DNA from 3 places in the Pseudomonas sp. CYM-20-01 genome. Region 2 is predicted to be linked to each of the others. Evidence: predicted binding sites of a transcription regulator. Region 2 holds the regulator's gene; each other region holds the start of a gene.

Region 1 (4,595 bases), 2.6 Mb from region 2:
GCCTATTGATGCGCGATCTCTGAGGGGGCGCCGGGTAAATAAATCCCGGCCTCCATGCTTTCTCCACACAGCCTCCCCCGAACGTCCATGCGCGGTGCGCACACTCAGCCCTTCCCCAGCCTCGACCAGAAACGGCACCAGAAGGAGTTGATATGTCTTTCAATATTGGCCTTAGCGGTCTTCACGCCGCCAATAAGCAGATGGACGTCACGGGCAACAACATCGCCAACGTCGCGACCAGCGGTTTCAAGGCATCCCGTGCGGAATTCGCGGACATCTACGCCGCTACCCGACTGGGCACCGGCCAGAACAGCATCGGCAACGGTGTGAACCTGGCGGCGGTGTCCCAACGGTTCACCCAGGGTGACGTCAACACCACCGGCGGTACGTTGGACATGGGTATCCAGGGCGGCGGCTTCTTCGTCCAGAAAAGAAGCGACGGTTCGCTGGAGTACACCCGCAGCGGCGCCTTCCGGGCCGACAAGGACGGCTACATCACCAACAACACCGGCACCTCGCGCCTGCAAGGCTACGGGGCAGACGCCAACGGCAAGATCGCCAAGGGTGGCCTGGTCGACCTGCAATTGAACCTGGCCAGCCTGCCGCCCAAGGCGTCGACCAAAGTCGATTCGACCAGCAACCTGAATGCGTCGATGCCCGTGATCGACCAGGTGGCCAAGCCGTTCAACCCGAACGACACCAGCACCTTCAGCACCCAGTACAGCACCACCCTGTATGACTCCCAGGGCAATGCCCACCCGATGGTGCAGTACCTGGTGAAAACCGACGGCAACAAATGGAACGCCTACACCCTGATCGACGGGCGCAACCCGAACGGCTCGGCGCCCACCGGTACACCGTCCACGCCACCGGTGCCGTCCACGTTGACCTTTGACGGCGCGGGCAAGCTCACCAGCGTCGTAACCGCAGGCGTATCCGACAAGACCCTGACCCTCACCGGCTGGGTCCCCGGGACGGTGACCAACGGCGTGTGGAAGGCCAACGGTGCGGATGCCAACCCAACCGGCATCGCCGTCAACCTGGCCAACATCACCCAGTACAACTCGGCCAGCTACCGTAACCCGCCGGTCACCGATGGCTATGCCACCGGCCAGATCACCGGCCTGAAAATCGACGGCAACGGCGTGCTGTTCGCCACCTTCAGCAACCAGCAGAGCAAGGCCGTCGGCCAGGTTTCCCTGGCCAGCTTCAACAACGAACAAGGCTTGCAACCGGCCGGCGGCACCGCCTGGAGAGAGACGTTCGCCTCCGGCCAACCGGGCTATGACACCCCGCAAGCCGGCACCCTCGGCGCGATCAAGGCCAATGCCCTGGAGAACTCCAACGTCAACCTGACCAACGAACTGGTCGACTTGATCAAGGCCCAGAGCAACTACCAGGCGAACGCGAAAACCATCTCCACCGAAAGCACGATCATGAAGACGCTGATCCAGATGACGTGACACCGCCTATGCGTCGCGGCGCACAACCGCTGGATCAGATCCGGAACTGGCCGACCAACTGCCCCAGGCGCTGACCCAGGTCCGCGAGGCTGCGGGAGGTCTGGGCGCCCAGTTGGGTCTCATCGGCCACACTGTCCACCGCCACGGCAATCTGATGCACGCTGCGGTTGATCTCTTCGGCCACGGCGGTCTGCTCCTCGGCGGCACTGGCGATCTGGGCGTTCATCGAATTGATGGTGCCGATCAACTGCGCCATGGTGTCCAGCGATGCCCCGGCTTGGTTGGCCTGGGCCGAGGTGCCGTCGCCGGCATCGCTGGAACGGCGCATGGCGTCCACCGCGGCTTCAGTGCCTTTTTGCAGGCGGTCGATCATGCCCTGGATTTCCTGGGTGCTGGTCTGGGTGCGGCTGGCCAGGGCGCGCACTTCGTCGGCGACCACCGCAAACCCACGGCCGGCCTCCCCGGCCCGCGCGGCTTCAATCGCGGCGTTGAGCGCGAGCAGGTTGGTCTGTTCGGCAATGGAGCGGATCACGCTGAGCACGCTGACGATGGAGGCCACGTCCTGCTGCAGGCTGTCGAGGGACACGCCGCTGCTGCGGATGTCGTTCACCAGCGCGTGGATCTGCGCGATGCTGCCGTCCACTACGCGCTTGGCGGCCTGACCTTCGGCGTCGGTCTGCTGGGCGGCGACCGAGGCGCCCTGGGCACTGCGCGCCACTTCCTGGGCGGCGGAGGACATCTGGTTGATCGCCGTGGCGACCTGGTCGGTCTCGTGGCGCTGGCGTTCCATGGCCTGTTCGGAGCGCTGGGCCTGGTCTGACACCTGGCTGACCAGACCGGTGAGTTGGCCTGTCATCTCGGTGATCTGGCGCACCAGGCCGTGGATCTTGTCGACAAATCGGTTGAACGCACCCGCGAGATCGCCCAGCTCGTCCCGGCTGGTGATGGCCAGGCGGCGGGTCAGATCGCCTTCGCCGGCCGCGATGTCGTCGAGGTTGGCTTTCATCAGGTGCAACGGACGCAAAATGGTATTGGCCAGCAGCATGCCCACGGCAGCGATCACCAGCAGTACCACCACGGCCACGCCGAGGATGCTCAGCAGCACGCCTTCCATGCGTTTCTCGACCTTGGCCTCGACCACCGCCACCTGGGCTTCGATGCCGTCCAGGTTCACCGAGGTACCGATGACCATGTCCCACTTGGGCAGGTATTCGGTGTAGCCCATCTTGGGCACCAGTTCGGTCTGGCCTGGTTGGGTCGAGCTGTATTGCAGGTAATGGGTGCCGTCCTTGCCGACCTTGACCAGGTCACGATTGACGTACACGCCGTTGGGGTCGCGGTTATCCTTGAAGCTCTTGCCCACGCCGTCGGGGCTGTTGCCCTTGAACAGGCGGATGGTCTCGGAGTCGTAGCCGAAGAAGTAGCCGTCCTTGCCGTAGCTGGTGTTGGACAGCAGCTTGACCACCTCGGCGCGCGCCGCGGTATCACCGGGCGCCGCCGCGTCGTAGAGCGGCTTGATGGTGGTCATGGCCACTTCGACGTAGCTTTGCAGGGTGGCCTTGGCGTCGTTGAGCAGGCGCTGACGGGTTTCTTCCACCTCATTGCGCGCCTGGCCCTGCAGGATCCACACGGTGGTCAGGCTGATGACCACGGCAAACAACAGCACCGGCACTACGGCGAGGGACAGGACTTTGGCCTTGAGGCTCAGACGCATGGGTTTTCTCTCTTATTAGTGGCGACTAGAGAGGTTAACGGCCGCGTAGGAGGTTTCTGTAGTGAGCGGGCTTGCCACAGCAAGCCCATTCACTCCAACAAGCCCGCGGTGGTCAGAGGGTCATCGCGGCCAGCCAGCCAAATGCCAGCAGCGGGAGGTTGTAGTGCAGGAAGGTCGGCACCACGGTGTCCCAGATATGGTGGTGCTGGCCGTCGATGTTCAGGCCGGAAGTGGGCCCCAGGGTCGAGTCCGAGGCCGGCGAACCGGCGTCACCCAAGGCACCGGCCGTGCCGACAATGCACACGATGGCCATGGGGCTGAAACCCAGTTGCACGCACAGCGGCACGAAGATCGCCGCCAGGATCGGCACGGTGGAAAACGACGAGCCGATGCCCATGGTCACCAGCAGCCCCACCAGCAGCATCAGCAACGCCCCTATCCCACGGCTATGGCCGATGAAGGCCGCCGAGGTTTCCACCAGCGAGCGCACATCCCCGGTGGCCTTGAGCACTTCGGCAAAACCCGAGGCGGCGATCATGATGAAGCCGATCATCGCCATCATCTTCATGCCTTCGGTGAACAGGTCGTCGGTGTCGCGCCAGCGCACGATGCCCGACACCGAGAAGATCAGGAACCCGACCAGCGCGCCGATGATCATCGAGTCCAGCCACAGCTGGATGATGAACGCCGAGACAATCGCCAGGCCGGCCACCAGCAGGGTCAGCGGGTTGTACTGCACCGCCACCTGCTCGACCCGCTCGATCTTCTCCAGGTCATACACACGCTTCTTGCGGTAGCTGATGAACACCGCCACCAGCAGGCCGACGACCATGCCCAGCGCCGGCAGGCTCATGGCGTGAGTGACGTTGACCTGGCTGATATCCACGCCGCTCTTGGCCACGTTGGCCAGCAGGATCTGGTTGAGGAAGATATTGCCGAAGCCCACCGGCAGGAACATGTACGGCGTGATCAAGCCGAAGGTCATCACACAGGCGATCAGGCGGCGGTCCAGTTGCAGCTTGGTCAGCACGTACAGCAATGGCGGCACCAGCAATGGAATGAACGCGATGTGGATCGGCAAGATGTTCTGCGAGGCAATCGCCACCATCCACAGCAGGCCGATCAGCAGCCATTTGACGTGGCTGCCACCGCTGGTTTCCTGACGGTCCACCAGCAGCAGGGCCTTGTCGGCCAACGCGTGGGCCAGGCCGGACTTGGCAATCGCCACGGCGAAAGCGCCGAGCAAGGCGTAGGACAACGCCACCGTCGCCCCGCCGCCCAAGCCGCCATTGAAGGCCTTGAGCGTGGCTTCGATCCCCAGGCCACCGGTCAGGCCGCCCACCAGGGCGCCGACGATGATGGCGATGACCACATGCACGCGGGACAGGCTGAGCACCAGCATGGTGCCGACCGCGGCA
Region 2 (4,595 bases):
TTAGAAGCCTAAACTGGATAACAGGTCATCGACATCATCTTGACCCGATACAACGTCTTCACGTTTATCGGCATGAATCTGCGGACCTTCACCCTTGGCGAGATGTTTTTGTGGATCTTTTTCCGAGAGGATCGCTTCGCGGTCATGTTCGATGCCGGCGAAACGGTCAACCTGGCCAGCCATAAGCACCAATTTGAGCAAGTTGCTTTCCACTTCGGTGACCAACTGGGTCACACGCTTGATCACCTGACCGGTGAGGTCCTGGTAATCCTGGGCCAGCAGAATGTCATTGAGGTTGCTGGAAACCGTGCGGTTTTCCTGCTCGCTGCGTGACAGGAAACCGTCAACCCGACGTGCCAACTCGCGAAACTCCTCAGCCCCCACTTCCCGGCGCATGAAGCGGCCCCAGTCGTGGCTCAGGGCCTGGGCTTCAGTGGCCATGCCGTTGACCAGAGGCGTGGCGTTTTCCACCAGGTCCATGGTGCGGTTGGCCGCCGCCTCAGTCAGCCTGACCACATAGGACAGGCGTTCGGTGGCATCGGTGATTTGCGAGATTTCTTCGGCCTGGGGCATATGCGGGTCAATCTGGAAATTGACGATCGCACTGTGCAGCTCGCGTGTGAGCTTGCCCACTTCCTGGTACAGGCCGCGGTCACGGGTCTGGTTGAGCTCATGGATCAACTGCACCGCGTCGCCGAACTGGCCTTTTTCAAGGCTGTCGACCAACTGGTGAGCATGCTTTTTCAGGGTCGACTCGAAGTCTCCCTGTGACGTTTCTTTATGCTCCATAGCTCCCCCGCGATGGCATTAGCCGTGGATGCGTTCGAAGATTTTTTCGATCTTCTCTTTCAAGGCCAATGCAGTGAATGGCTTGACCACGTAACCGTTGACCCCGGCTTGGGCAGCTTCGATGATCTGCTCACGCTTGGCTTCGGCGGTCACCATCAGCACTGGCAGGCTGCGCAGCTTTTCGTCAGCGCGCACGTGGCGCAGCAAGTCGATACCGGTCATGCCCGGCATGTTCCAGTCTGTTACCAGAAAGTCGATGCTCCCGCTGTTGAGGATCGGAATCGCCGTAATGCCGTCATCCGCCTCGACCGTGTTTGTGAACCCAAGGTCACGCAACAGGTTTTTTATGATCCGCCGCATCGTTGAGAAGTCATCAACGATGAGGATTTTCATGTTCTTGTCCAATTCGACCTCCAAGCAGTCTTAAACGCGCCCAGCACCTGGACGCGCCATTTCAATCAACAGGCATTACACAAAAAGGACTGCCGGGGGCACCACGGGTCGAACCCGCGAAGGCCGGTTGCCCTCGCGGTATCGTCTGCAGTGTCCCCACACTGCCTGTTCAGCGCGCTCGCCACTCTCCCAAACGCCCCCGCAAGCGGGCTGCGCACTGGCTGTGCAACTGGCTGACCCGCGATTCGCTGACACCCAGGACCTCACCGATTTCCTTGAGGTTCAGCTCTTCGTCGTAGTACAGCGCCAACACCAGCCGCTCACGCTCCGGCAAATTGGCAATCGCGTCCGCCAACGCCCCCTGGAAACGCTCATCTTCCAGGTCACGCGATGGCTCCATATGAGCACTCGCGCCGTCCTCGTGCAGCCCTTCATGTTCGCCGTCCTGCAACAGGTCGTCGAAACTGAACAGGCGGCTGCCCAAGGTATCGTTCAAAATCCCGTAGTAATCGTCGAGACTCAATTGGAGTTCGGCCGCAACTTCGTGATCTTTAGCGTCGCGACCGGTTTTTGCTTCAATTGCGCGAATTGCGTCACTGACCATGCGTGTATTGCGGTGTACCGAACGCGGCGCCCAGTCACCCTTGCGCACTTCATCGAGCATCGCGCCACGGATGCGGATGCCCGCATACGTCTCGAAACTTGCACCCTTGCTCGCGTCGTATTTGGTCGACACTTCGAGCAAGCCGATCATGCCCGCCTGGATCAGGTCTTCGACCTGGACGCTGGCGGGCAGGCGCGCCAGCAAGTGATAGGCAATGCGCTTGACCAGGGGCGCGTAGCGCTCGATCAACTCGCCCTGGCTGTCACGGGCAGACTTCTTGTACGCGTTGTAGCCGGTCGCTGTCATAGCACGGGTCCTGCGCTCGTCTGATGCACCAATCGCTCGACGAAAAACTCCAGATGCCCCCGAGGGTTGGCAGGCAACGGCCAGGTATCGACCTTCTGGGCAATAGCCTTGAACGCCAGTGCGCACTTGGAACGAGGGAACGCTTCGTAGACTGCACGCTGCTTTTGCACAGCCTTGCGCACACACTCGTCGTAGGGAACTGCGCCGACGTATTGTAAGGCGACATCGAGGAAACGATCCGTGACCTTGGTCAACTTGGCGAACAGGTTGCGCCCTTCCTGCGGGCTCTGGGCCATGTTGGCCAGGACGCGGAAGCGGTTCATGCCGTAGTCACGGTTAAGCAGTTTGATCAGGGCGTAGGCGTCGGTGATCGAGGTGGGTTCATCGCAGACCACCAGCAACACTTCCTGCGCAGCGCGCACAAAGCTGACCACGGACTCGCCGATCCCGGCGGCTGTGTCGATCACCAGCACGTCGAGGTTGTCGCCGATGTCACTGAACGCCTGGATCAGCCCGGCATGCTGCGCCGGACTCAGGTGCACCATGCTCTGGGTGCCGGAGGCGGCCGGGACGATGCGGATGCCACCAGGCCCCTGCAGCAGCACATCGCGCAGCTCACAGCGGCCCTCGATCACATCGGCAAGGGTATGTTTGGGCGTCAGCCCCAGCAGAACGTCGACGTTCGCCAACCCCAGGTCAGCATCCAGCAGCATGACGCGACGGCCAAGCTCTGCCAGGGCCAGGGACAAATTCACTGACACGTTAGTTTTCCCGACGCCACCTTTGCCGCCGGTCACCGCGATCACCTGTACGGGATGCATGCTGCCCATTTTATTTCTTTACCTTGTCTTGCTTAGACGCAGGCTACATGGCTTGGCCGCGTGAATCGCTTGCAGACCATCGATGTAGATACATTTCACGGTGTTCATACCGCCCTCAACCTACCCGCTTCGCCGGGTTGTGGTAGAGGTCGGCGAACATATCGGCCATCGCTTCCTCGCTAGGCTCGTCTTGCATTTGCACGCTGACTGCACGGCTGACCAACTGATGACGGCGCGGCAGATGCAGATCATCCGGGATCCGCGGCCCGTCGGTCAGGTAGGCGACCGGCAATTCATGACTGATGGCCAGGCTCAGCACCTCGCCCAGGCTCGCGGTTTCGTCGAGCTTGGTGAGGATGCAACCGGCCAGGCCGCAGCGCTTGTAACTATGATACGCAGCGGTAAGAACCTGTTTCTGGCTGGTGGTTGCAAGCACCAGGTAATTTTTCGACTTGATGCCACGCCCGGCCAGGCTTTCCAACTGCATGCGCAATGCCGGGTCGCTGGCTTGCAGGCCGGCGGTGTCGATCAGCACCACGCGCTTGCGCAGCAGCGGGTCGAGGGCGTTGGCCAGGGACTGGCCCGGATCGACATGGGTCACCGACACATTGAGAATGCGACCCAGGGTCTTGAGCTGCTCCTGGGCACCGATACGGTAGCTGTCCATGCTCACCAGCGCGATATTCTGAGCGCCGTACTTGAGCACGTAACGCGCCGCCAGCTTGGCCAGGGTGGTGGTCTTGCCCATGCCGGCAGGGCCGACCATGGCGATCACACCGCCCTCTTCCAGGGGTTCGATTTCCGGGGTGACGATCATCCGCGCCAAGTGGGCCAGCAACATGCGCCAGGCCTGGCGAGGCTCTTCGATTTCGGTGGTCAGGGCCAGCAGGTCGCGGGACAACGGGCCGGACAGGCCGATGCGTTGCAGGCGACGCCACAGGTTGGCCTGTTGCGGTTTGCTGCCTTGCAATTGGTTCCAGGCCAGCGAACCCAACTGGACTTCGAGCAGCTCACGCAGGCCATTGAGTTCAAAGCGCATCGAGTCGAACACACGCTGGTCAACCGCCGCTGCCGGGGCTGGCGCAGCGGGACGCGGCGGCTCTTTGAAGGTTGGCTCAACCAATGGCTCCGCGGCGGTCAGCGGCAGGCCGGCGAACAACTGGCGATTGGTGGTGGCATCGCTGTCGCCACGCATGCTCAGTTCAGCCTGGGCCGAAACAATCCGCGAAGCGGTCTTGCGCAGCTCGTCTTCGAGCTCCATGTTCGGCACGCGCGGCGCCAAGGCCGAAGGTGTGTAATCCAGGGCAGCCGTCAGCTCGACACCGCCGGCAATACGACGGTTGCCGATAATCGCGGCGTCGGCGCCCAGCTCATCACGAACCAGTTTCATGGCCTGACGCATATCGGCGGCGAAAAAACGCTTCACTTGCATAACCCACTACCCTCAGCCGTTGGGCCCTACTGTCGCGACGATAGTCACTTGCTTGTTGTCAGGAATTTCCTGATAAGCCAAAACGTGCAAATTCGGTACTGCCAGGCGCCCAAACCGCGACAACATCGCCCGGACCGGGCCTGCCACCAGCAGGATCACCGGTTGGCCTTGCATTTCCTGGCGTTGCGCGGCGTCGATCAACGAACGCTGCAGCTTCTCGGCCATGCTTGGCTCCAGCAGAACGCCCTCT
Region 3 (4,595 bases), 2.0 Mb from region 2:
AAGACTTCGCCAACAGCGCCCTGGACAATGTCCGCCGAATACTCAGCTAAGCGGCAGGAGCGACGCGATGCGCCCCTGCCAATGAATCAGCGGGTCAGATCTTGAAGCTATCGACCAACTGCTTCAAACGATTGGCCTGCTGCGACAGGGCATCGCAATCCTTCAGGGTTTCATTGAGATTGGCCACGCCCTGCTGGTTCAGCAAGTTGATCTGGTTGATGTCCACATTGAGGGTTTCCACCACGGCCGTCTGCTCTTCAGTGGCTGCGGCGACGGACTGGTTCATGCCGTCGATCTCAACGATTCGCTGGGTCACGCTGACCAGGCGCTCACCGGCCTGGTTCGCGACCTCTACGCTTTCCTCGCTGGAGGCCTGGCTGGCATTCATGGTAGTCACCGCTTCACGCGAGCCCACTTGCAGCGAAGTGATCATTTTGTGGATCTCCTCGGCTGACTCCTGGGTGCGGTGAGCGAGGTTACGTACCTCGTCGGCGACCACCGCAAAGCCTCGCCCGGCCTCACCGGCTCGGGCCGCCTCGATGGCAGCGTTAAGCGCCAGCAAGTTGGTTTGCTGGGAGATGCCTTTGATCACATCAAGGATGTGACCGATGTTGTCGGTGCTGGCGTTCAGGGTTTCAATCTGGGTGCAGGACAAGCTGATCTTCTGCGACAACTCCGACATGGCAAGGATGGTCTGCTCGACCACTTTGCGGCCATCGTCGGCCTGCTCGCTGGCACCACTGGCGTGTTGTGACGCATCGGCGGCGTTGCGCGCGATTTCCTGGGTGGCGGCACCCAGTTCATTGATCGCTGCGGCGACGCTGTTAGTGCGCGCGCTTTGCTCGTCGGAACCGACGATAGACGCATTGGACGAAGCCATCACACGCTGGGACAAGTCATGCACCTGGCGCGTAGCCGAGGACACTTCCGAAATCGACGCATGGATGCGCTCTACGAACTGATTGAACGCACTGCCGACTTCGCCAAATTCGTCCTTGCTGGTGACCGCCAGACGACGGGTCAGGTCACCCTCGCCCTGGGCGATATCCTGCATCGCCACGCCCATAGTGGTCAGGGGTCGCAGCAAGACTTGAATCAGCAAGCTCAGGAGCACGGCAATCGCAACCACGGCGATCAACATGGCAATCAACGCAGATGTCCGGAATTTGCCCAGCGGTGCGTAGGCTTTGTCTTTATCAATCGACAGGCCGATATACCAATCCGCGCCTGGCAAGCCGCTGATAGGGGTGAATGACAAGATTCGGTCCTGGCCATTGAGAACGACGTCCTGACTGACCTTCTCAATGCGCACTTGAGTGCCGGGGTAGATGTCCTTGAGGTTTTTCATCACCTGGTCCTGATCGGGACTGACGATGACTTGCCCGTCGCCACTGACCAGGAACGCATGGCCAATGCCGCCAAAATCCACCGAGTTAATGATCTTCACCAAGGTCTGCAGGCTCAGGTCACCGCCGACCACACCGAGCAACTCGCCGTTCTTTTTCACCGGCATGGCGATGGTCACGATCTGCCCACCCACCGCTGCCATATAGGGTGGGGTAAGCATGGGTTTATCTGCTGCTACTGCCTGTTTGTACCAGGGACGCTGACGGGGGTCGTAGCCATCGGGCATTTTTGCGTCAGGACGTTGGGTAAACACACCATTGGTTTGGCCAACATAGGTGAACTGGAAGTTATCAGTGAACGCTGGCTGATCGACCAGGCCAGGAAGGTCGGCACCACTGCCTTGGTGAGCAACGTTTTGCGTAAGGCTCTCGAGTACCAATATTCGGCCACTAAGCCAGTTCTGCACACTGCTGGCAGTGAGTTCACCGGATTGCTGGATGGACGACTCCAGGTTCTGCTTGATCGTGCTGCGCTGCAGATAGTCGTTGTAGAGGGTGAATAACGCGAAGGCCAGAACCACAACGCCTGACGCGGCCAACAGAATTTTATGACTGAACTTGAGATTCATTTCATCGACTTCTTTTGCCAAAGGGGGGTGAGCGTGCCGAGTGGAACATTCCATGTAACGGTATAGGCAGCTTCTGGGGCCGCTCTATTTCGGTGCACGCATGGCTCGTCAGGCTTTCGGCCAAGCCGCGGCAAAGCTTAGAAAATTGTGGGATGTTTCTGATTTTTAAGCAGGAAACTGACCAGCGGTAGGCATGTGTGAGGAAACGACAAATTGTGGTGACTTATGGCCCCAAACGACAAAACCCCTGTCTGCGTTAGCAGACAGGGGTTTCGGAATTAAATCTTGACGATGACCTACTCTCACATGGGGAAACCCCACACTACCATCGGCGATGCATCGTTTCACTGCTGAGTTCGGGATGGGATCAGGTGGTTCCAATGCTCTATGGTCGTCAAGAAATTCTGTGTACCGGACCGTTGGGTTGGCAACGTGCCGATGAAATTCATGGACTTCTACATAAACAAAACCCCTGACTGCGTTAGCAATCAGGGGTTCTGGAATTTAATCTTGACGATGACCTACTCTCACATGGGGAAACCCCACACTACCATCGGCGATGCATCGTTTCACTGCTGAGTTCGGGATGGGATCAGGTGGTTCCAATGCTCTATGGTCGTCAAGAAATTCGGGTACTGAGTCGTGGCCTGGGCCTCGCTTCAGCAAATTGGGTATGTGACAGCTTTCGGTGTTTTGTGAACATCGAACTTTCGGTTCATTTCGTCTTCACACACCGCAATCTGATGCTCGTTAGAGTAGTCAAATTGCTTGGGTGTTATATGGTCAAGCCTCACGGGCAATTAGTATTGGTTAGCTCAACGCCTCACAGCGCTTACACACCCAACCTATCAACGTCGTAGTCTTCGACGGCCCTTCAGGGAACTCAAGGTTCCAGTGAGATCTCATCTTGAGGCTAGTTTCCCGCTTAGATGCTTTCAGCGGTTATCTATTCCGAACATAGCTACCCGGCAATGCCACTGGCGTGACAACCGGAACACCAGAGGTTCGTCCACTCCGGTCCTCTCGTACTAGGAGCAGCCCCTCTCAAATCTCAAACGTCCACGGCAGATAGGGACCGAACTGTCTCACGACGTTCTAAACCCAGCTCGCGTACCACTTTAAATGGCGAACAGCCATACCCTTGGGACCGGCTTCAGCCCCAGGATGTGATGAGCCGACATCGAGGTGCCAAACACCGCCGTCGATATGAACTCTTGGGCGGTATCAGCCTGTTATCCCCGGAGTACCTTTTATCCGTTGAGCGATGGCCCTTCCATACAGAACCACCGGATCACTAAGACCTACTTTCGTACCTGCTCGACGTGTCTGTCTCGCAGTCAAGCGCGCTTTTGCCTTTATACTCTACGACCGATTTCCGACCGGTCTGAGCGCACCTTCGTACTCCTCCGTTACTCTTTAGGAGGAGACCGCCCCAGTCAAACTACCCACCATACACTGTCCTCGATCCGGATAACGGACCTGAGTTAGAACCTCAAAGTTGCCAGGGTGGTATTTCAAGGATGGCTCCACGCGAACTGGCGTCCACGCTTCAAAGCCTCCCACCTATCCTACACAAGCAAATTCAAAGTCCAGTGCAAAGCTATAGTAAAGGTTCACGGGGTCTTTCCGTCTAGCCGCGGATACACTGCATCTTCACAGCGATTTCAATTTCACTGAGTCTCGGGTGGAGACAGCGCCGCCATCGTTACGCCATTCGTGCAGGTCGGAACTTACCCGACAAGGAATTTCGCTACCTTAGGACCGTTATAGTTACGGCCGCCGTTTACCGGGGCTTCGATCAAGAGCTTCGCGTTAGCTAACCCCATCAATTAACCTTCCGGCACCGGGCAGGCGTCACACCCTATACGTCCACTTTCGTGTTTGCAGAGTGCTGTGTTTTTAATAAACAGTCGCAGCGGCCTGGTATCTTCGACCGGCATGAGCTTACGGAGCAAGTCCTTCACCCTCACCGGCGCACCTTCTCCCGAAGTTACGGTGCCATTTTGCCTAGTTCCTTCACCCGAGTTCTCTCAAGCGCCTTGGTATTCTCTACCCAACCACCTGTGTCGGTTTGGGGTACGGTTCCTGGTTACCTGAAGCTTAGAAGCTTTTCTTGGAAGCATGGCATCAACCACTTCGTTACCTAAAAGGTAACTCGTCATCAGCTCTCGGCCTTAAGATCCCGGATTTACCTAAGATCTCAGCCTACCACCTTAAACTTGGACAACCAACGCCAAGCTGGCCTAGCCTTCTCCGTCCCTCCATCGCAATAACCAGAAGTACAGGAATATTAACCTGTTTTCCATCGACTACGCTTTTCAGCCTCGCCTTAGGGACCGACTAACCCTGCGTCGATTAACGTTGCGCAGGAAACCTTGGTCTTTCGGCGTGGGTGTTTTTCACACCCATTGTCGTTACTCATGTCAGCATTCGCACTTCTGATACCTCCAGCAAGCTTCTCAACTCACCTTCACAGGCTTACAGAACGCTCCTCTACCGCATCACTTACGTGATACCCGTAGCTTCGGTGTATGGTTTGAGCCCCGTTACATCTTCCGCGCAGGCCGACTCGACTAGTGAGCTATTACGCTTTCTTTAAAGGGTGGCTGCTTCTAAGCCA

The links. The regulator FliA, encoded in region 2, starts transcription of late flagellar genes. The targets are predictions, from matches to a motif close to CTAAAGTTTNNNNNNNNNNNGCCGNTAA.
Region 1: the regulator FliA is predicted to act here: its motif matches at 3,212-3,239, upstream of M2497_RS11310 (methyl-accepting chemotaxis protein).
Region 3: the regulator FliA is predicted to act here: its motif matches at 2,089-2,116, upstream of M2497_RS01565 (methyl-accepting chemotaxis protein).

What each region holds. Positions count from the first base shown of each region.
Region 1 covers NZ_AP025169.1:2,475,104-2,479,698, reverse strand. Annotated here, with positions in the region: gene yegQ (tRNA 5-hydroxyuridine modification protein YegQ) at 1-23, shown strand, start outside; gene flgE (flagellar hook protein FlgE) at 153-1,463, shown strand; gene M2497_RS11310 (methyl-accepting chemotaxis protein) at 1,498-3,177, opposite strand; gene M2497_RS11305 (Na+/H+ antiporter NhaC family protein) at 3,290-4,595, opposite strand, start outside.
Region 2 covers NZ_AP025169.1:5,053,976-5,058,570, forward strand. Annotated here, with positions in the region: gene M2497_RS22815 (protein phosphatase CheZ) at 1-789, opposite strand; gene M2497_RS22820 (chemotaxis response regulator CheY) at 808-1,182, opposite strand; gene fliA (RNA polymerase sigma factor FliA) at 1,352-2,092, opposite strand; gene fleN (flagellar synthesis regulator FleN) at 2,089-2,922, opposite strand; gene flhF (flagellar biosynthesis protein FlhF) at 3,029-4,345, opposite strand; gene flhA (flagellar biosynthesis protein FlhA) at 4,358-4,595, opposite strand, start outside.
Region 3 covers NZ_AP025169.1:340,592-345,186, reverse strand. Annotated here, with positions in the region: gene M2497_RS01570 (SRPBCC family protein) at 1-50, shown strand, start outside; gene M2497_RS01565 (methyl-accepting chemotaxis protein) at 95-1,975, opposite strand; rRNA gene rrf (5S ribosomal RNA) at 2,259-2,374, opposite strand; rRNA gene rrf (5S ribosomal RNA) at 2,484-2,599, opposite strand; rRNA gene M2497_RS01550 (23S ribosomal RNA) at 2,755-4,595, opposite strand, start outside.